3 regions of the Streptomyces sp. NPDC085900 genome follow, and region 2 is predicted to be linked to each of the others. Evidence: riboswitches for the same ligand, from Rfam matches in the RefSeq annotation. Region 2 holds a riboswitch; each other region holds the start of a gene.

Region 1 (6,463 bases), on a different contig from region 2:
CCTGGGAATTCGCCACCAACCCCTACCCCGCCTACGCCTGGCTCCGCGAGCACGCCCCCGTGCACCGCACCACCCTCCCCAGCGGAGTCGAAGCCTGGCTGGTCACGCGTTACGCCGACGCCAAGCAGACCCTCGCCGACAACCGGCTGTCGAAGAACCCGGCCCATCACGACGAGCCCGCGCACGCCAAGGGCAAGACGGGCATTCCGGGTGAGCGCAAGGCCGAGTTGATGACGCATCTGCTCAACATCGACCCGCCCGACCACACCCGGCTGCGCCGCCTCGTCTCCAAGGCGTTCACGCCTCGCAGGGTGGCCGAATTCGCTCCGCGCGTGCAGCAGTTGACCGATCAGTTCATCGACCGGTTCGCGGAGAAGGGCTCCGCCGACCTCATCCACGAGTTCGCCTTCCCGCTGCCCATCCACGCGATCTGCGACCTGCTCGGCGTGCCCCGCGAGGACCAGGACGACTTCCGGGACTGGGCGGGGATGATGATCCGGCATCAGGGCGGGCCCAGGGGCGGGGTGGCGCGGTCGGTGAAGAAGATGCGCGGGTATCTCGCCGACCTCATCCACCGCAAGCGCGCCGCCCTCCCGGACACCCCCGCCCCCGGCGAGGACCTCATCTCCGGCCTGATCCGCGCCTCCGACCACGGCGAGCACCTCACCGAGAACGAGGCCGCGGCGATGGCCTTCATCCTGCTCTTCGCGGGGTTCGAGACCACCGTCAACCTCATCGGCAACGGCACCTTCGCCCTTCTCACCCACCCCGAGCAGCGGGCCCGCCTGCAGAGCTCCCTCGCCGCGGGCGAACGCGGCCTGCTGGAGACCGGTGTGGAGGAACTCCTGCGCTACGACGGGCCGGTGGAGCTCGCCACCTGGCGGTTCGCCACCGAGCCGCTGACCATCGGCGGACAGGACATCGCGGCCGGCGACCCCGTGCTCGTCGTACTCGCCGCGGCGGACCGCGACCCCGCCCGGTTCACCGAACCCGACACCCTCGACCTGTCCCGACGCGACAACCAGCACCTGGGATACGGCCACGGCATCCATTACTGCCTGGGCGCCCCGCTGGCCCGGCTGGAGGGCCAGACCGCCCTCGCGACGCTCCTCACCCGGCTGCCGGATCTCCGACTGGCCGAGGAACCGGGGGAGTTGAGGTGGCGGGGCGGGCTCATCATGCGTGGACTCCGCACGCTCCCGGTCGAGTTCACCCCGGTCGACGCATCGCGTCCGGCCGCGCAAACGTGACACGCGCTCAAGTCTGTGATCTTCACGTGATCTACGCGGCATTAACTTGTGACAAGTGATCGGTAGCCGCTACGTTCACGGATCAACAGCGGCGCGAAGGTTTGGCCCAAGCTTCACGCGCCGCGGTCATTGCTGTCTCGCGAAAGGCCCTCCGCATGCTCTCCGGGAACGGTCGTCACCGTCGCCCCCGCCAGGCTCCGGCTCTCCTCGTCGCGGCCGGAGTGACCGGCTCCGCCATCGCGATCCCGCTGTTCGCCGCGGGTGGCGCCAGCGCCGCCGACGGGACCACCTGGGACAAGGTGGCGCAGTGCGAGACAGGTGGCTCCTGGAGCGAGAACAGCGGCAGCGGCTTCTACGGCGGCCTGAAGCTGTCCCAGGCGGACTGGGAGAAGTACGGCGGCCTCGACTACGCCCCCCGGGCCGACCTGGCCAGCCGCAACCAGCAGATAGCCGTCGCCGAGAAGCTCCTGGACGCCGAAGGCGTCGGCGCCTTCCATACCTGCGGACTGACGTCGGGGCTGAGCAAGGACTCCGGTTCGGCAGACGTGGACACCGGCATCGGGGGCGGCTCGTCCGACTCATCCGATTCGTCCGACGGTTCGGACTCAACTGGTTTGTCCAATTCGTCGGGTAACGCGTCGAGCGACCCGTCCGGTGACTCCGCCTCCTCGGACGCGTCCGGTTCGCCCTCGGTCTCTCCGGGCTCTTCCTCGCATTCCAGTGGCAAGTCCAGCAAATCGGACAGCTCCGCCTCGCCCTCCATCTCGACTCCGAGCGCGTCCCAGGGGGCCGGCGGCTCGTCCGCGGGTCGGGCGAAGGGTGACGAGTCGGACAATTCTCAGCAGGCGCTGGGTTCTTGGAGCCTCGTCGACACCGGGGCCGTCGACTCCGCGACGACCGGCACCGGCACCGGCAAGCACCGCGGCGCCAGCGCCGACGAGAGTGTCGACGGCGGCGCCACGAAGGCCGCCGCGCACGACTCGTACACGGTCCGCACCGGCGACACTCTCGCCTCCATCGCCGACTCCCTTGACGTGGACGGCGGATGGCGCGCCATCTACGACGCGAACAAGCAGGCCATCGGTACCGACCCGAACCACATCTTCACCGGTCAGACCCTGGATCTCCCTGCCGAATAGGGCGAAATGCGGCGGGAGTTCACGTCACGCTTCGCGCTGAATGTCCGGTTTGGTGAAAGTGTGGGATGAGTCTCAGAAGCCCTGATCGTCTTTGAAATTCGGCGGATTCCGTGTCTACGGTCGTGACCGCTCGGCAACCCGAGCCCCGTCTGTCGCAACGCCGAATCCTGCCAGCGGCCGTACGGGAACAGTCGTCGCTTAACAGCGCCGTAGGCAGGAGCGGGGGACCCAAGGTAAGTGCCCCACCGGGTGGTTGACGGTGGTGGCTTGGGGTGTAGCCGCGGCTCGCGAGAGCGAGGCCGCGGCCGGGCAACTCAACCGGCCCGAACCCGACAGCTCACCTCGCAGGCGTCGGTGAGGGGATCCACCATGCTGTTTTCCGCCAAGGGCAAGCACCGTCGTCCGTCCAAGGCCACCCGCGCCGCCGCGCTCGCCGGTGTCACCGGTGTCGCCATCGCCGCCCCGCTGATGGCGGCCGGCAACGCCTCCGCCGCCACGGCCTCCGAGTGGGACGCGGTCGCCCAGTGCGAGTCGGGCGGCAACTGGTCCATCAACACCGGCAACGGCTACTACGGCGGTCTGCAGTTCTCCGCCTCCACCTGGGCCGCGTACGGCGGCACCGCCTACGCCCCGCAGGCCAACCAGGCCTCCAAGTCCCAGCAGATAGCCGTCGCCGAGAAGGTTCTCGCCTCCCAGGGCAAGGGTGCCTGGCCGGTCTGCGGCACGGGCCTGTCCAGCGCCGCCTACAACGGCTCCAGCGCCTCCACCGGCTCGTCCGGCACCACCACCCGCTCCACCACCGAGCAGCAGGCCTCCCGCTCCTCCGAGCGTCCGGCCCCCAAGAAGTCGACCAAGACCGTCACCACCCCGACCGGCAAGAAGGTCAAGAAGGGTGACGGCGAGTACAAGGTCGTCAAGGGCGACACCCTCAGCTCCATCGCCGCCGACCACAAGGTCAAGGGCGGCTGGAAGAAGCTGTTCGACCTGAACAAGGACATCGTCACGGACGCCGACCTGATCTACCCCGGTCAGCAGCTGCACCTGAAGTAGGACACAGTCGAACCACAGGCCCCGCACATCCGTGTCCCCCACAGTGGAGGCACGTGAGGGCCACCCCCGTCCCCACGGGCTCCCCGCTCCGGTGCGTCTTCCCCCGTACGCACCGGAGCGGGGTTTTTCTTTGCCCGCCGTCGCCCGCGATACATGCTGTGTTCACCCTCCTTTGTTCCGGGCGTGAACAATAGGTACCGTCTGTCCTTGTCCACGGGACGGTCGGTCGGCTGGCCGATGGCCCCGGGGCGGTTAGGCTCTAGTCGCAAGGCTGAGGTAGGGCCCAGAAGGGCCCACGTGCCCCGCACAACCAGCGTCACATCCAAGAAGGAGATGCTCGTGCCGTCCATCGACGTCGTCGTAGCCCGGGAAATCCTGGACTCCCGAGGCAACCCCACGGTCGAGGTCGAGGTCGGCCTCGACGACGGCAGCACGGGTCGTGCCGCCGTCCCCTCCGGCGCCTCCACGGGCGCCTTCGAGGCCATCGAGCTCCGCGACGGTGACCCCAACCGCTACAAGGGCAAGGGTGTCGAGAAGGCCGTCCTCGCCGTCATCGAGCAGATCGGCCCGGAGCTGGTCGGCTACGACGCCACCGAGCAGCGCCTGATCGACCAGGCCATGTTCGACCTGGACGCCACCGACAACAAGGGCTCGCTGGGCGCCAACGCCATCCTCGGCGTCTCCCTCGCCGTCGCCCACGCCGCCTCCGAGGCCAGCGACCTCCCCCTCTTCCGCTACCTGGGCGGCCCGAACGCGCACCTGCTGCCGGTGCCGATGATGAACATCCTGAACGGCGGCTCGCACGCCGACTCCAACGTGGACATCCAGGAGTTCATGATCGCCCCGATCGGCGCGGAGACCTTCTCCGAGGCCCTGCGCTGGGGCGCCGAGGTCTACCACACCCTCAAGTCCGTGCTGAAGTCCAAGGGCCTGGCCACCGGCCTCGGCGACGAGGGCGGCTTCGCCCCGAACCTGGGCTCCAACCGTGACGCCCTCGACCTGATCCTCGAGGCCATCAAGCAGGCCGGGTACGTCCCCGGCGAGCAGATCGCCCTCGCGCTCGACGTCGCCGCCTCCGAGTTCTACAAGGACGGCAAGTACCAGTTCGAGGGCAAGGACCGCTCGGCCGCCGAGATGACGGAGTACTACGAGGAGCTCGTGGCGGCCTACCCGCTCGTCTCCATCGAGGACCCGCTGTTCGAGGACGACTGGGCCGGCTGGAAGGTCCTCACGGACAAGCTCGGCGACAAGGTGCAGATCGTCGGCGACGACCTGTTCGTCACCAACCCCGAGCGCCTGGCCCGCGGCATCGAGGAGGGCACCGCCAACGCCCTGCTGGTCAAGGTCAACCAGATCGGCTCGCTGACCGAGACCCTGGACGCCGTCGAGCTGGCCCAGCGCAACGGCTTCAAGTGCATGATGTCCCACCGCTCCGGCGAGACCGAGGACGTCACCATCGCCGACCTCGCCGTCGCCACCAACTGCGGCCAGATCAAGACCGGCGCCCCGGCCCGCTCCGAGCGCGTCGCCAAGTACAACCAGCTGCTGCGCATCGAGGAGATCCTCGACGACGCCGCGGTGTACGCCGGCCGCAGCGCCTTCCCCCGCTTCAAGGGCTGAGCCGCAAAGGGTCAATCCTGAGCCAGTCGTACGTACGTCCCCGTACCGGTCCCGTACCGTGTGCGGGGACGTACGCACGTGTGAACGGCGATGAACGGGAGGCGGGGACATGGCCGTGAAGGACCGGGACCGGTTCTCCACCGCGACCAGGCTCAGGCTGCTCGGCGAGCAGACGGCGGCCCGGGTCTACCGCTCCCAGACCAAACGGCAGGCCCGCCGCTCCCGGCTGACGGGCCGGGCCGCGCTGCTCGCCCTGGTGCTGTGCACCCTCGTCGTGGCCCTCGCCTACCCGATAAGGCAGTACGTCTCCCAGCGCGCCGAGATCTCCGATCTGCAGCGCCAGAAGCAGCAGGCCGAGGAGCGGGTCGAGCAGCTGCGCGACCTCAAGGCGCGCTGGCAGGACGACTCCTACGCCGAGCAGCAGATCCGGCAGCGGCTGCACTACGTGATGCCGGGCGAGACGGGATACGTCGTCATCGACCCGCACGGCGCCAAGCAGTCGCGCGCCGAACTGGGCGGCGCAGACCGCCCGTGGTACGCGAACGTCTGGGACGGGGTCGACAAGTCCGACGCCTCCGACCAGTGACCTGACCAGAAAGACAGTTCTCAGTGGAAACGCCTCCGCCGCCCACCCCGCGCACCGAGCCCACCGACGCCGACGTCGAGGCCTTCAAGCAGCAGCTCGGGCGGCCGCCGCGCGGGCTGCGCGCGATCGCCCACCGCTGCCCGTGCGGACAGCCGGACGTCGTGGAGACGGCGCCCCGGCTGCCGGACGGCACGCCCTTCCCGACGACGTACTACCTGACGTGTCCGCGCGCCGCCTCGGCGATCGGCACGCTGGAGGCGAACGGCGTCATGAAGGAGATGACGGAGCGGCTGCAGACCGACCCGGAGCTGGCCGCCGCCTACCGTGCCGCGCACGAGGACTACATCCGGCGGCGGGACGAGATCGAGGTGCTGGAGGGCTTCCCGAGCGCGGGCGGCATGCCGGACCGGGTGAAGTGCCTGCACGTGCTGGTGGGTCACTCCCTGGCCGCGGGCCCGGGCGTGAACCCCCTGGGCGACGAGGCCATCGCGATGCTGCCGGAGTGGTGGCGCAAGGGGCCGTGCGTGCAGCCGCTGGCGGCTCCGGACCCGGCGGACGAGTTCCCCGGCGAGGAGGCCGAGGAGGACCCGACCGTCATCCGCAGCGGCTTCTTCTCGGCCCGGCCGATGACGCCCAGGGGTTTCAGCCGGGTCGCCGCGGTCGACTGCGGCACCAACTCCATCCGGCTGCTGGTCGCCGACGTCAACCCCGGCACCGGCGAACTGCTGGAGCTGGACCGGCGCATGACGATCGTGCGGCTCGGCCAGGACGTGGACCGCACCGGCCGGCTGGCTCCGGAGGCGCTGGAGCGGACCTTC
Region 2 (6,463 bases):
GCGCGACCGTGATAGCGCCGGTCGTCGAGGAGTCCGCCAAGGCCGCCGCCGTCCTGCTCGTCTTCCTCTTCCGCAGACGGGACTTCACGGGCATCGTCGACGGGGTGGTGATAGCCGGCATCACCGCGACCGGCTTCGCGTTCACCGAGAACATCCTCTACCTGGGCACCGCCTTCGGCACCGACCAGCTCACCGGCGACCGGGGCATCGCCTCGGTGACGGCGGCGACCTTCTTCGTGCGCGTCATCATGTCGCCGTTCGCGCATCCCCTCTTCACCGTCCTGAGCGGCATCGGCTTCGGCCTCGCCGCGACGGCGGCCGACCGGCAGCACGCCCGGCGCGTCCTGATCCCGCTGTGCGGCCTGCTGCTCGCGATGGGCATGCACGCCATGTGGAACGGCTCGTCCACGTTCGGCGAGTTCGGGTTCTTCGCCGTGTACGCCGTGTTCATGGTGCCCGCGTTCGGGCTGCTGACCTGGCTGGTCATCTGGACGCGCCAGCGTGAGCTGCGCACCGTGCGCGAGGAGCTGCCCGCCTACGCCGCCGCGGGCTGGCTGACGCCGGCCGAGCCGTTCGCGCTGGGTTCGATGCGGGCGCGCCGGCTGGCCCGCGACTACGCCGCCCACCACTACGGCAAGCCGGCCGCGCAGGCGGTCCTGCAGTACGAGGCGTACGCGACGTCGCTGGCGTTCCTGCGGCACCGGGGGCGCCGTGGGCGGGCCGGCGCCGACTTCTCCGTACGGGAGCGGGAGTTGCTGGCCGAGCTGTGGAACCGGCGGGAGATCGCGGGGCCGGCACTGGGTTACGCGGCGCGGGCGACGGCCCCGCCGGTACCGGTGATGGCACCGCCGTGGCCGATGCCCGGCGCGTACGGCGCGTACGGCTACCCCGGGTACCAGGCGGGGTCGTATCCCGCGTACAACCCGTACCAGTCGTAGAACTCGCCGAGAGCTCGGCACCGCCGACCCGACGCGCCGGCGGCGGCTCGGTCAGGCCGAGGCGTCCGTCAGACGGGTGATCTCCGCGTCCGTCAGGGTCAGGTTCGCCACGTCCAGCAGGGCCGGGAGCTGTTCCGGGGTGCGGGCCGAGGCGATCGGGGCGGCCACCGTCGGCTGGGCCGCGAGCCAGGCCAGGGCGACCGTGGCGACCGGGGCTCCGTGCGCCTCGGCGACCTCGTCGAGGGCCGCCAGGACCTTCCGGCCGCGCTCGGTCTGCAGGTGCTTTCCGGCGCCCGCGGCCCGCGCGCCCTCGACCTTCGTACCGGGCCGGTACTTGCCGGTGAGGAAGCCGGAGGCCAGGGCGTAGTAAGGGACAGCGGCCAGGCCCTGGCGGGAGGCGAGGTCCCGCAGGGGGCCCTCGTAGGTGTCGCGGGAGACCAGGTTGTAGTGCGGCTGGAGGGCGACGTACTTGGCCAGGCCCTCGCGGTCGGAGAACTCCAGGGACTCGGCGAGGCGCTCGGCGGAGATGTTGGACGCGGCGATCGCCCGCACCTTGCCCTCCCGCACCAGCTCGTCCAGGGCGCCGATGATCTCCTCGACGGGCGTCTCCGGCTTGTCGAAGTGGGTGTAGTAGAGATCGATGCGGTCGGTGCCGAGGCGGCGCAGCGAGGCCTCCGCTGCGGCCTTGATGTTGGCGGCCGACAGGCCCGGGAACTCGGGGTGCTGGCTGACCTTCGTGGCGACCACGACGTCGTCGCGGTTGCCGCGCGCCGCCAGCCACCTGCCGATGATCGTCTCGGACTCGCCGCCGCTGTTGCCCTCGACCCAGGCGGAGTAGGAGTCGGCGGTGTCGACGAAGTTGCCGCCCGCCGCCGTGTAGGCGTCCAGGACGGCGAAGGAGGTGGCCTCGTCGGCCGTCCAGCCGAAGACGTTGCCGCCGAGGGAGAGCGGGAAGACCTCGAGGTCGGAGTTGCCGAGCTTGCGAAGAGAAGTCATGTCCTACGTCAACGAAGACCCCGGAGAGCGGTCTTCCGGAACGGCCGCAAACTTCCCGTAAACAATCGGAGGCAGCCGTTCCGGGGACGTGCGGATCGTCAGGGGTTCAGGCCCTTGCCGCGCAGCCACGTCATCGGGTCGATCCCGGTGGCCTGGCCGTTCGGGTGAACCTCGAGGTGCAGGTGCGGGCCGGTCACGTTGCCGGTGGCGCCGACGCGGCCGATGACGTCACCGGTGGCGACCTTCTGGCCGACCTTGACGCTGATCGACGACTGGTGGCAGAACCACAGCTCGGTGCCGTCGTCGAGGGTGAGGATCGTGCGGTAGCCGTACGACCCGGCCCAGCCGGCCTCGGTGATGGTGCCGCTGTGGATGGCCTTGATGAGCGTGCCCGTCGGGGCGGCGAAGTCGAGACCCGTGTGGTAGCCGGAGGACCACATGGAACCGGCCTGGCCGAAGGTGCCGGTGATCGTGTACGACACGACCGGCAGCTTGAACTGCTTGGCCAGCTCGGCCAGCCGCGCCTGCTCTTCCTTCTTCTTGGCCTCGGCCTCCGCCTTCTGCTTGGCGTCGGCGGCCTTGGCGGCGGCGTCCTGCTCCGCCTTGGTGGCAGCGGCGTCGACCTGCTTGGCGAAGGACGCCTCGGTGACCGCCTGGGCCTTGCTGTCGACCTGGACCTGCTGCGCCTCGGCCTGCGCCATGATGCGGTCGCGCAGCGCCTCGCCCGCGTCCTTGGCGCCCTCGGCGGTGTCCTCGGTGGTCACGCCGACGCTGCTGAGCGCCGTGGCGGAGCCCTTGGGGGCCGCGTCGTCGCCGAACACATGGCTCACGGAGGCCAGGTCGGGCATCGAGATGGAGACCGGGGGCTTGCCGGTGTTGGCGCTGGCCATGCCGCCCGCGCCGACGGCGGCTATGACACCGACGCCGAGAACCGTGGAGCTGCGGGCCAGCCCGCCGCCGCGCTGCTTGGCCACGCGGTGCTTGCCCCGTACCGGGCGTATGGACTCCGCGGTGGGATTCCACTCCTCCCACTGGCCCTCGTCGGTGCGGGGGGCGAAGCCGAAGGGCTCGGTGCTCGGCACGAACGGTGCTGCCGGGGCAGGCGGGTTGGACGCCACGTGGGCGTGCTCCTTTCCTTCCTTCTCGCCTACCGGGTTAGCTGACGGGTTCGGAGCAGGAAGGTCTCCTACGCGCGTATACCGGCCGTGGGTCCACGGTGGCATCCGCGCGATTCACCCCAGGGTGGTGGTTCCCCGGTTCCCTTGCGGGATTCGGCGCGTGCGCACGGAGCCGCCTCTTGTGACGGCTGGGACGACCGCGCTGCGTTATCGAACGTTAATAGACCCGGGGTGTGGATTCCAAGCAGTTCGGCTTGATCATTAACGTTTCCGGGCTGGACGTACAGGTCCATGACCGGCGAAAAACGGGCGAGTTGACCCCTTCTCGGGATCTTCACAGCGACTGACGGTTCGTCAGTTGTTATGCGGAGGGCGGCCATCCGATCACCTGGCGTGACGCCGTACGGCGAGCATCGCCATGTCGTCCGTCGTGCCGTCCCCGGTGTGCCGGTGCACCTCCTGGGCGAGGGTGGCGATCAGCCCGGCGGGATCGGGGAAGGCCCGGCCCTGAAGGCTCGCCGCGGGATCGTAGAACTCCCCGTGCCGGTCCCGCGCCTCGCACAGCCCGTCGGTGTACAGCAGCAGTGTGGCCCCGCCCGGGAAGCGGGTCTGCTCCGCCCGGTCCGGCCAGGCGCCCAACTCCCCCATGCCGAGCGGCAGTGCGGGCTCGCGGGCGGGCAGCGGACGCACCGTCCCGCCGGGGCACAGCAGCAGCGGGGGCGGATGGCCGCGGTTGACGATCCTGACGACGCCGTCGCCGTGCGGAAGCTCGGCGAGTACGGCGGTGGTGAAGCCCTCGAAGGCGTCGAGACCCTCGCGCCGGCTGCCCTCGCGGGCCAGCGCCCGGTCCAGCCGCCCGGCGACCGCTTCCAGCGTCGCCTCCTGCTCGGCGGCCTCCCGGAACGCCCCGATCACGACGGCGACGGCCGCCACCGCGCCCATCCCCTTCCCGCGCACGTCGCCCACCACCAGCCGCACGCCGTACGGGCTGTCCTGCACCGCGTACAGGTCGCCGCCGATGGACGCGTCCCGCTGCGCCGCCTCGTAGCGTGCCGCGATGGTGAACGTGCCGATCCGTTCGGCCGGGTCGGGCAGTACGGCACGCTGGGCGGCCTCGGCGATCGCGCGCTGCGAGGCGAGCTGTTCGTCGCCGCGGCGCACGAGAGCGTTGATGAGCACGGCCAGCGCGACCACGGTCGCCACCGTCACCAGCTCCGTGAGCGCGTCGATGTGCAGCAGGATGCCGAGCCGGCTGTGGAGCAGCAGGACGACCAGCACGCACGCGACACCGGTGAGGATCGTGCCCCGGCGGGAGTAGAGCGGGGCGGCGACCAGGGGCGCGGCGGTGAAGAGGGGGGCCGCGCTGAACTCGGCCGGGGTGAAGTAGTCGTAGAACGCCCCGGCGACGAGCAGCAGTGCCGGGAGCATGCGGACGAAGGTGCGCGCGTACGAGATCGGCCCCTCCTGCTCCACACTTCAAGGGTTGCCGGAGCGGGGACGGCGGGCGAGCGGTGAGGGCCGATGGGGGGAGGCACCGCCCAGGGGGAGCCCCGCCCAGGTGAGAGACACCCGGGGGAGGAAACACCGAGGGCCGGAACCCGTTTCCGGATTCCGGCCCTCGGCCTTCAGTAGCGGGGACAGGATTTGAACCTGCGACCTCTGGGTTATGAGCCCAGCGAGCTACCGAGCTGCTCCACCCCGCGTCGTTGTGACTCCAGTGTACGCCATCCGCGGGACGCCCAGCACCAGGGTTTCGATCCGCCCCCTTCACCTGCGGTTTTCAGCCGCCCAGCAGATGGGTGTTCGGCGCCTTGGCCGATGCCTCGTGCTCCTCCAGCAGGACGACGTCCACCCCGGCCGCCGCCAGCAGCCCGTTCCCGTCGGCCTCCTCGACGAAGGTGTCGGGCTCCCGCCAGGCCGTCACCACCCGCCGGACCCCGGCCTCCAGGATCAGCCGGGAACACGGCTTCGGCCGGGACGCGCGCCGCGCGCAGGGCTCCAGGCTGCTGTAGACGGTCGCGTCAGCCAGCCGTGGATCGGCCGGGTCGATCTTCGCGAGCGCCGCCTCCTCGGCGTGCACCGTGGGGTCGCCGGCCTCGCGCGAGTGGCCGCGGGCGAGTTCCGTGCCGTCGGCGGCGACGACCACCGCCCCGACGCTGAAGGCCGTCCGCGAGGGCGGGCACTGGTCGGCCAGTGCGCAGGCGAGCCGCAGCCAGTGGTGGTCGGCGGCGGAAGGGACCCGACCCCTGCCGGGTGCGGTGGGCTCGTAGCGCATCAGCACCACGTCCTCGATACGGCGGCAATCCACCAGTCTGAGCCGACCTCCCTGGTAGCCGCCGGGCCCGAACAGCCGGGGCGCCTTCTCGTCGCCCACGAACACCGGGGCCAGCACCAGCTGCAGCTCGTCCGCCAGCCCCTGGAGCAGCAGCTGCGTGTGGATGGTGCCGCCGCCCTCGACCATCAGGCGCTCGACACCGCGTACGTCGTGCAGGTGCTCCAGGAGGCGGCGCCAGTCGAGGCCGGGGCCCAGGGAGACGACGTCGGCGGCGAGGCCGAGGTCGGCGGCCCGCCGTGCGCCGTCATCGGTCGTATAGAGCACCTTCTCACCGCCGGTGTGCCAGAACTTCGCCGTCGGGTCGAGGTCACCGGAGCCGCTGACGGTGACCTTGAGGGGGTACTCCGGCTTCCCCTCGGCCGTGCGGGCCGCGCGCCGCTCGGGCGAGTTGACCAGCAGGCGCGGGTTGTCGGCGCGGATCGTGCCGGCGCCGACCAGGATCGCGTCCACGGACGCCCGTACCTCGTCCACCCGGTCGAAGTCGGCCGGGGACGAGAGCAGCAGCCGCTCGGGGCCGGTGTCGTCGAGGTAGCCGTCGAGGGAGACGGCGGCGGACAGCAGGACGTGGGGGTACGGCATCGGGCGTGCTCGCTCTCGGAGGCCGGGGACGCTGGGTAAGAGGACGCTTGGGTAAGAGGACGCTTGGCAAAGGGGATGCTTGGTTAAAGTTTGAAACAAACCTACACTGGTCGTATGAAGACTCGCTGGCTCACCGGCAAGGAGCAGCGCGCCTGGCGCGCGTACATCGCGGCGACGCACCTCCTGGAGGACGCGATCGACCGCCAGCTCCAGCAGGACGCCGGCATGCCCCATCTCTACTACTCCATCCTCGCCAACCTCTCCGAGGCGCCGGAACGCAAACTGCGGATGACCGATCTCGCCGAGAAGTCGAAGATCACGCGCAGCAGGCTGACCTACGCCGTGACGCGGCTGGAGAAGGACGGGCTGGTCCGGCGCGAGGACTGCCAGTGGGACAAGCGGAGCAGCTTCGCGACCCTCACCGACGAGGGGATGGCGGTCCTGGAGCGCACGGCGCCGGGGCATGTGGAGACGGTACGGGCGGCGGTGTTCGACCA
Region 3 (6,463 bases), on a different contig from region 2:
GGTGGGCGCGCTCACCACGGCGAACATCTTCATCGCGGTGCTGTGGACCTGACGCGGGCGAGTGGTGGCGCGATGGGGCGCACGGTGATTGCCGTGCGCCCCTGTTGTCGCTGACGCGCCGGGCTCACGCCGGTCTGACCACGCTGTGGATGATGGACTCGCCGCCGTAGTAGATCGACTCCTCGCGGACGTAAGCGCCCGGCTTCGGGGCGTGGATCATCATGCCGTTGCCGATGTAGATGCCGACGTGGCTGATGTCGTCGTAGAAGAAGATCAGGTCTCCCGGCTGGGCGTCGGTGAGGGAGACGGTGGTGCCGGCGTTCACCTGGTCGTAGGTGGTGCGCGGGAGCGTGACGCCGGCGGCCTTCCAGGCGGCCTGGGTGAGACCGGAGCAGTCGTAGGAGCCGGGGCCGGTGGCGCCCCAGACGTACGGCTTGCCGATCTGCGCGCGGGCGAACGAGATCGCCTTCGCGGCCTTGGTGGCGTACGAGGAGTCCGAGGTGCCCGTACCGGTACCGGTGCTGGTGCCGGACGTGGACGTGGAGCCGCTGTCCTGGGTCGCGGCCGCTGCCTCGGCCTGCGCGGCCGCCTGCTGCTTGGCCAGCTCGGCGGCCTTGCGGGCGGCCTCCTCCTGCTTCTGCTTCTCGATCTGAGCGAGCCGCGCCTTCTCCTGGGCCGTCAGCTTCGACAGCAGCTCGCGCGCGGAGCTGAGCTTGCGCTGCACCGTGGACTTGGCGGTCTGCAGGTCGCTCTGCGTCCGGGTGAGCGTCTCCAGACTCCGGGAGGCCTCTTCGCGCTTCTTCATCGTCGCCGACTGCTCGGCGAAGTAGTCGTCGACCGCGGTCTTCTGACGTGAGGTCAGCCGGCCCATCAGCTGCGTCTGGTCGAAGTAGTCCTGCGGGGAGTCGGCGAGCAGGAAGGTCGCCGTGTCGGGTGCGGCGGCCCCGGTGCGGTACTGGGCGGCGGCGAAGGAACCGAGCTGCTCGCGCTCCTGGTTGAGCTTCTGGGCGCGCTTGGCGACGTCGTCGAGGAGGGTGTCGACCTGCTTGCGCTGCTTGGTGGTCTTCTCCTTGGCCGCGTTGTACTTCTCGGTGGCCGACTCGGCCTGGCGGTAGAGGTCGTCGACCTTCTTCTCGACCTCCTCGAGGCTGGGCCGGCCGTCGGTGGAGGGTGTTGCGTCGGCCGTCTGGGACAGCAGTGCCACGGAGGTGAGGGCGGCCGTGGCGAGAGCGGGGGTGCGTATGCCTGGTACACGCGTTCCCGCGGGGCGCGACTTGCGGTGCGACGCCAAGGGAGGCGACTCCTTCCATGCTCCGCCTACCGAGTTAGCTGTCGGGTTCGGGCGGGTGGTTCGGAAGGGTTGCCCTACGGTCCGCTCCCCGCGAGGGGGTCGGGCCGATTCACCCCAAGGTCGGTTGGGTCCCCGGCTCCGGACGGCGCGGCGGCGCCCCGGACTCGGCGGAGGCCACGCGGCCCGGCGACGTTCGCCGGTGGGGGTCGTATGGCCTGCGCGGAACGGTAGCCAACTCGTGTGGCCTCTGTGAAGGATGATGTTCGATATGCCCGATACATTTTCGTGACCTTTGGTCAACCGGTCGCCGCTGGTCACAGACCGTGGCGGAGGGGTGCGGCAGCGTGTGCGGCGGTATCGGATCCGGTCCGGATCCGGCGATGTTCTCAGGGCGGCGGCGGGCTGTCAGTGGGGCCCCCTAGACTCGGAGAGCGATGAGCAGCCTCTTTGACGACAGCTTCCTGGCGGACCTCCAGGCCCCCCGCGGCCACGAGGAACCCCCGCCACCGCCCGAGGACGATCACGTACCGGAGCCCGTTCCGGACGATCTGTTCGGCGGGAAGTTCGACGTACCGCCGGACCGGGACTCCTACTACCGCGACGGCGCCCCGCGTCCGGCGATCGACCCGGCCGCGCTCCTCGACGGGCTGAACGAGAACCAGCGCGCGGCCGTCGTGCACGCCGGCACCCCCCTGCTCATCGTGGCCGGCGCCGGCTCCGGCAAGACCCGCGTGCTCACCCACCGCATCGCCCACCTCCTCGGCTCGCGGAACGTGCACCCCGGCCAGATCCTCGCGATCACCTTCACCAACAAGGCCGCCGGTGAGATGAAGGAGCGTGTCGAGCAGCTCGTCGGCCCACGCGCGAACGCGATGTGGGTGATGACCTTCCACAGCGCGTGCGTGCGCATCCTGCGCCGCGAGAGCAAGAAGCTCGGTTTCACGTCCTCGTTCTCGATCTACGACGCCGCCGACAGCAAGCGCCTGATGGCCCTGGTCTGCCGGGACCTGGAGCTCGACCCCAAGCGCTATCCGCCCAAGTCCTTCAGCGCCAAGATCAGCAACCTGAAGAACGAGCTGATCGACGAGGAGGACTTCGCCGCCCAGGCCACCGACGGCTTCGAGAAGACCCTCGCCCAGGCGTACGCCATGTACCAGTCGCGGCTGCGCGAGGCGAACGCCCTCGACTTCGATGACCTGATCATGACGACGGTCAACCTGCTGCGCGCCTTCCCGGACGTCGCCGAGCACTACCGCCGCCGCTTCCGGCACGTCCTGGTCGACGAGTACCAGGACACCAACCACGCGCAGTACGCGCTGGTGCGCGAGCTCGTGGGCACGGGCGCCCACGACGAGGACGTCCCGCCGAACGAGCACGACGTCCCGCCCGCCGAACTGTGCGTCGTCGGCGACGCCGACCAGTCGATCTACGCCTTCCGCGGCGCGACGATCCGCAACATCCTCCAGTTCGAGGAGGACTACCCGGACGCGACGACGATCCTGCTGGAGCAGAACTACCGCTCCACCCAGACGATCCTCTCCGCGGCCAACGCCGTCATCGAGCGCAACGAGTCCCGCCGCCCGAAGAACCTGTGGACCAACGCCGGCGCCGGCGCGCGCATCACCGGCTACGTCGCCGACACCGAGCACGACGAGGCGCAGTTCGTCGCCGACGAGATAGACCGTCTCACCGACGCGGGCGACGCGAAGGCCGGCGACGTCGCCGTCTTCTACCGCACCAACGCCCAGTCCCGTGTCTTCGAAGAGGTCTTCATCCGCGTCGGCCTGCCCTACAAGGTCGTCGGCGGCGTCCGCTTCTACGAGCGCAAGGAGGTCCGGGACGTCCTGGCCTACCTTCGGGTCCTCGCCAACCCCGAGGACTCGGTGCCGCTGCGCCGCATCCTCAACGTCCCCAAGCGCGGCATCGGCGAGCGCGCCGAAGCGATGATCGACGCCCTCTCCCAGCGCGAGAAGATCAGCTTCGCGCAGGCGCTGCGCCGCGTCGACGAGGCGTACGGCATGGCCGCGCGGTCCACCAACGCCGTCAAGAAGTTCAACACGCTGATGGAGGACCTCCGTACGATCGTCGACTCCGGCGCGGGCCCCGCGACCGTCCTGGAGGCGGTGCTCGAACGGACCGGCTACCTCGCCGAGTTGCAGGCCTCGACCGACCCGCAGGACGAGACCCGGATCGAGAACCTCCAGGAACTCGCCGCCGTCGCCCTGGAGTTCGAGCAGGAGACCGCGGAGGGCGAGGCCTCCGGCGGACTCTCCGACTTCCTGGAGCGGGTGGCCCTGGTCGCCGACTCGGACCAGATCCCGGACGAGGAGGAGGACGGCTCCGGAGTCATCACGCTGATGACCCTGCACACCGCCAAGGGCCTCGAGTTCCCGGTGGTCTTCCTCACCGGCATGGAGGACGGCGTCTTCCCGCACATGCGCGCCCTCGGCCAGGCCAAGGAGCTGGAGGAGGAGCGGCGGCTGGCGTACGTCGGCATCACGCGCGCGCGTGAGCGGCTCTACCTGACCCGCTCGTCCCTGCGCAGCGCCTGGGGCCAGCCGTCGTACAACCCGCCCTCCCGTTTCCTGGAGGAGATCCCGGCCCACCACGTCGACTGGAAGCGCACGGGCGCCACGGCACCCATGTCCTCCGGTCCCGCGTCCGGAGTGGCCGCATCCCTGTCGTCCTCCCGCTCGCGGTCCTCGGCGTCGGGCGCGTCGGGCTTCGCCACGCGCCGGACGTCCGAGAAGCCGGTGGTCTCCCTGGCCGTCGGCGACCGGGTCACGCACGACCAGTTCGGGCTCGGCACGGTCGTCGCGGTCAAGGGCACGGGTGGGAACGCGGAGGCGACGATCGACTTCGGCGACGCCAAGCCCAAGCGGCTGCTGCTGCGGTACGCGCCGGTCGAGAAGCTCTGACGCGAAACGGCCCCCGCTGCTCCTCAGGAGCGGGGGCTCGTACGGCGGCCGGTGGCGCCTACGTCGGGTTGAGACCGTGGCTGCGCAGCCACGGCAGCGGGTCTATGGCCGAACCGCCCGCCGGGTGCACCTCGAAGTGCAGGTGCGGGCCGGTGGAGTTGCCCGAGTTGCCGGAGTACGCGATCGGCTGGCCGGCCTTCACCGTCGTACCGGAGGCGACGCGGTAGGTGGAGAGGTGGCAGTACCACGTCTCCGTGCCGTCCTTCGCGGTCACGATCATCATGTTGCCGTAGGCGCTGTTCCACTGCGTGCGGACAGTGCCGTCGGTCGCGGCCATCACCGTCGTGCCGTAGGAGACCGGGAAGTCGATGCCGGTGTGCACGGACATCCAGTTGATGCCGGCCTGGCCGAAGTAGGCGCTCAGCCCGCGCTGGGCGACCGGCAGGGCGTACTTGGGCCGCAGCCGCTCCTTGCGGGCCGCCTCCGCGGCCGCCTTCTTCTTCTCGGCCTCCTGCTGCGCCTTGAGGTCGATGCGTTCCTGCGTCCGGCTCGCCCGGTCGGCGAAGTCGTCGGCGCCCGCGGACAGGCTCTCGAGCTGGGAGTCCAGCTTGTTGTTGGCGGCGGCCGGTTTCACCGGCTGCGCGGCCGAGGCGGTCGTCGAGGTGTCGTCGGAGGAGAAGGTGCCGACCGAGGCCGCCGCGATGCCCGCGACCCCCATCACACAGGCCGAGGGGACGGCGATGGTCAGCAGCGCCGAGCGCTTGGCGGGTGTACGGCGGCGGGAGCGGGACGCGTTCCGGGCGGCCGCGCGCGACGCCGGAGCGGGCGTCGTCTCTTCCTGGTCGTCCAGCAGGGGCGTTACGGCAGGCAGCTCGCCCGTGGCGGTCAACTCGCCGTCGTCCTGCGACTGTTCCTCGTACCCGTCCTGAGGGTGTTCCGCGTAGTCGTCCTGCGGGTGTTCCTCGTAGCTGTTCTGAGGGTGTTCCTCGTACGCGCCGTGCTCGACCTGGTCGAAGACGGCAGTGGCCTGCTGCCCGAACGGTTCGCCTGCCGCGGGTGTCCCGCCGTCGGAGTTCCACTGCGTGGCGTCGTACGCACCGGTGTCGAAGGCCTGAGTGCCCCACTCCCAGTGCTGGGTCTGGTCATTGGCGGCGCCGGCCTGGTCCGGCTGCAGCCAGGCGCTCGCGTCCCAGTGGCCGGAGGTGTCGTTCCCGGTGGCCTGCGGCGGGATGGCGGAGAGCTGCTGGTACTCGCCGGTCCAGGCGGTCGTCTCGTAGACGCCGGTGTCGTAGGCGGCGTGGTGCTGGGCCGCGTAGGCGTCGTAGTGCGGGGTCTGGTGATCGCCGGTGGACCAGTGGGCCGTGTCGTACGAACCGGTGGCGTCGCCGGGGAGGTTGCCGAAGAGGGGGTCCGCGGCGAAGGTCGTCGTCGCGTGCGCGCCGGTCTGGAAACCGCTCGCGTCGTAACCGCCGTAAGTGGTGAAGTCGCCGTACTGGGCTTCCTGGGTGCCGTACGACGCGTAGTGCGCCGAGGCGGCGTCGGAAGCCGGAGCCGGGGTGGTCATGGTCCCCGACGGGTGACGGTCGTTCACCAACTTCTCTTTCGCCTCGACAACAGGGGCTGCCAGAGCAGTGCGGCGACTGTACCCGGCGGTACGCGGGCGCGACAATCTTCAACTGGTTTCGGGCGCGCAGGAAACGGGCATTCGGCCGTGTTTCGGGGGAGTGCGGGCGCGGCTTTGGCCTTGTGTTCGAAGTGCGTTCGATCTCGGTCGGCTGTCAGCGGGCTCTCAGGCCACGGTCAGACCGCCGGAACGGGCGGCGGCTTCGTCTCCCGGCAGCTCCGTGTCGAGGGCCTGGCGTATCCCGGTGGCGACGGCGGGGTGCACGGGCAGGGCGAGATGCCCGACCCCGCTCACCTGCACGTTCTGCGCCATCAGATCGGGGTGGTCGATGCAGGCCGTCTCCAGCGGGTTCATCAGATGGTCCAGATCGCTCCAGAAACTGATGAAATGCGTACGGCAGCCCGGCGCGGGCCGCTTCAGCTCCTCGATCAGCTCCGAGCCCGGGCGCATCTGCCGCACGATCGGGTGCGCGTTCGCCAGCGGCACCACGCTGGTGCCGGAGTGCGGGGTGCCCAGGGTCACCAGCGTGCGGACCCGGCTGTCACCGCCGAGCCGCTGCACGTAGTACCGGGCGATCAGCCCGCCGAGGCTGTGCCCGACCACGTCGACCCGGTGGCTGCCGGTGCGCTC

The links. A riboswitch is a leader RNA that binds a small molecule or an ion and turns the genes downstream of it on or off. The one in region 2 is predicted to bind cyclic di-AMP.
Region 1: it holds a riboswitch for cyclic di-AMP, as region 2 does, so the genes downstream of both, ACIGDI_RS24135 (transglycosylase family protein) here and ACIGDI_RS41550 (M23 family metallopeptidase) in region 2, are expected to answer to the same signal.
Region 3: it holds a riboswitch for cyclic di-AMP, as region 2 does, so the genes downstream of both, ACIGDI_RS12705 (NlpC/P60 family protein) here and ACIGDI_RS41550 (M23 family metallopeptidase) in region 2, are expected to answer to the same signal.

The regions. Positions count from the first base shown of each region.
Region 1 is NZ_JBITSP010000007.1:24,727-31,189, reverse strand. It holds gene ACIGDI_RS24145 (cytochrome P450) at 1-1,250, shown strand, start outside; gene ACIGDI_RS24140 (transglycosylase family protein) at 1,406-2,389, shown strand; cyclic di-AMP (ydaO/yuaA leader) riboswitch at 2,585-2,755, shown strand; gene ACIGDI_RS24135 (transglycosylase family protein) at 2,759-3,439, shown strand; gene eno (phosphopyruvate hydratase) at 3,773-5,059, shown strand; gene ACIGDI_RS24125 (septum formation initiator family protein) at 5,169-5,645, shown strand; partial or broken gene ACIGDI_RS24120 (DUF501 domain-containing protein) at 5,669-6,070, shown strand; gene ACIGDI_RS24115 (exopolyphosphatase) at 6,272-6,463, shown strand, end outside.
Region 2 is NZ_JBITSP010000020.1:65,431-71,893, reverse strand. It holds gene ACIGDI_RS41560 (PrsW family intramembrane metalloprotease) at 1-938, shown strand, start outside; gene ACIGDI_RS41555 (aldo/keto reductase) at 990-1,934, opposite strand; gene ACIGDI_RS41550 (M23 family metallopeptidase) at 2,033-3,052, opposite strand; cyclic di-AMP (ydaO/yuaA leader) riboswitch at 3,064-3,221, opposite strand; gene ACIGDI_RS41545 (PP2C family protein-serine/threonine phosphatase) at 3,437-4,480, opposite strand; tRNA gene ACIGDI_RS41540 (tRNA-Met) at 4,682-4,755, opposite strand; gene ACIGDI_RS41535 (dihydrofolate reductase family protein) at 4,833-5,966, opposite strand; gene ACIGDI_RS41530 (MarR family winged helix-turn-helix transcriptional regulator) at 6,081-6,463, shown strand, end outside.
Region 3 is NZ_JBITSP010000003.1:710,790-717,252, reverse strand. It holds gene ACIGDI_RS12710 (hypothetical protein) at 1-52, shown strand, start outside; gene ACIGDI_RS12705 (NlpC/P60 family protein) at 125-1,291, opposite strand; cyclic di-AMP (ydaO/yuaA leader) riboswitch at 1,300-1,471, opposite strand; gene pcrA (DNA helicase PcrA) at 1,726-4,209, shown strand; gene ACIGDI_RS12695 (M23 family metallopeptidase) at 4,268-5,773, opposite strand; gene ACIGDI_RS12690 (lipase family alpha/beta hydrolase) at 5,999-6,463, opposite strand, start outside.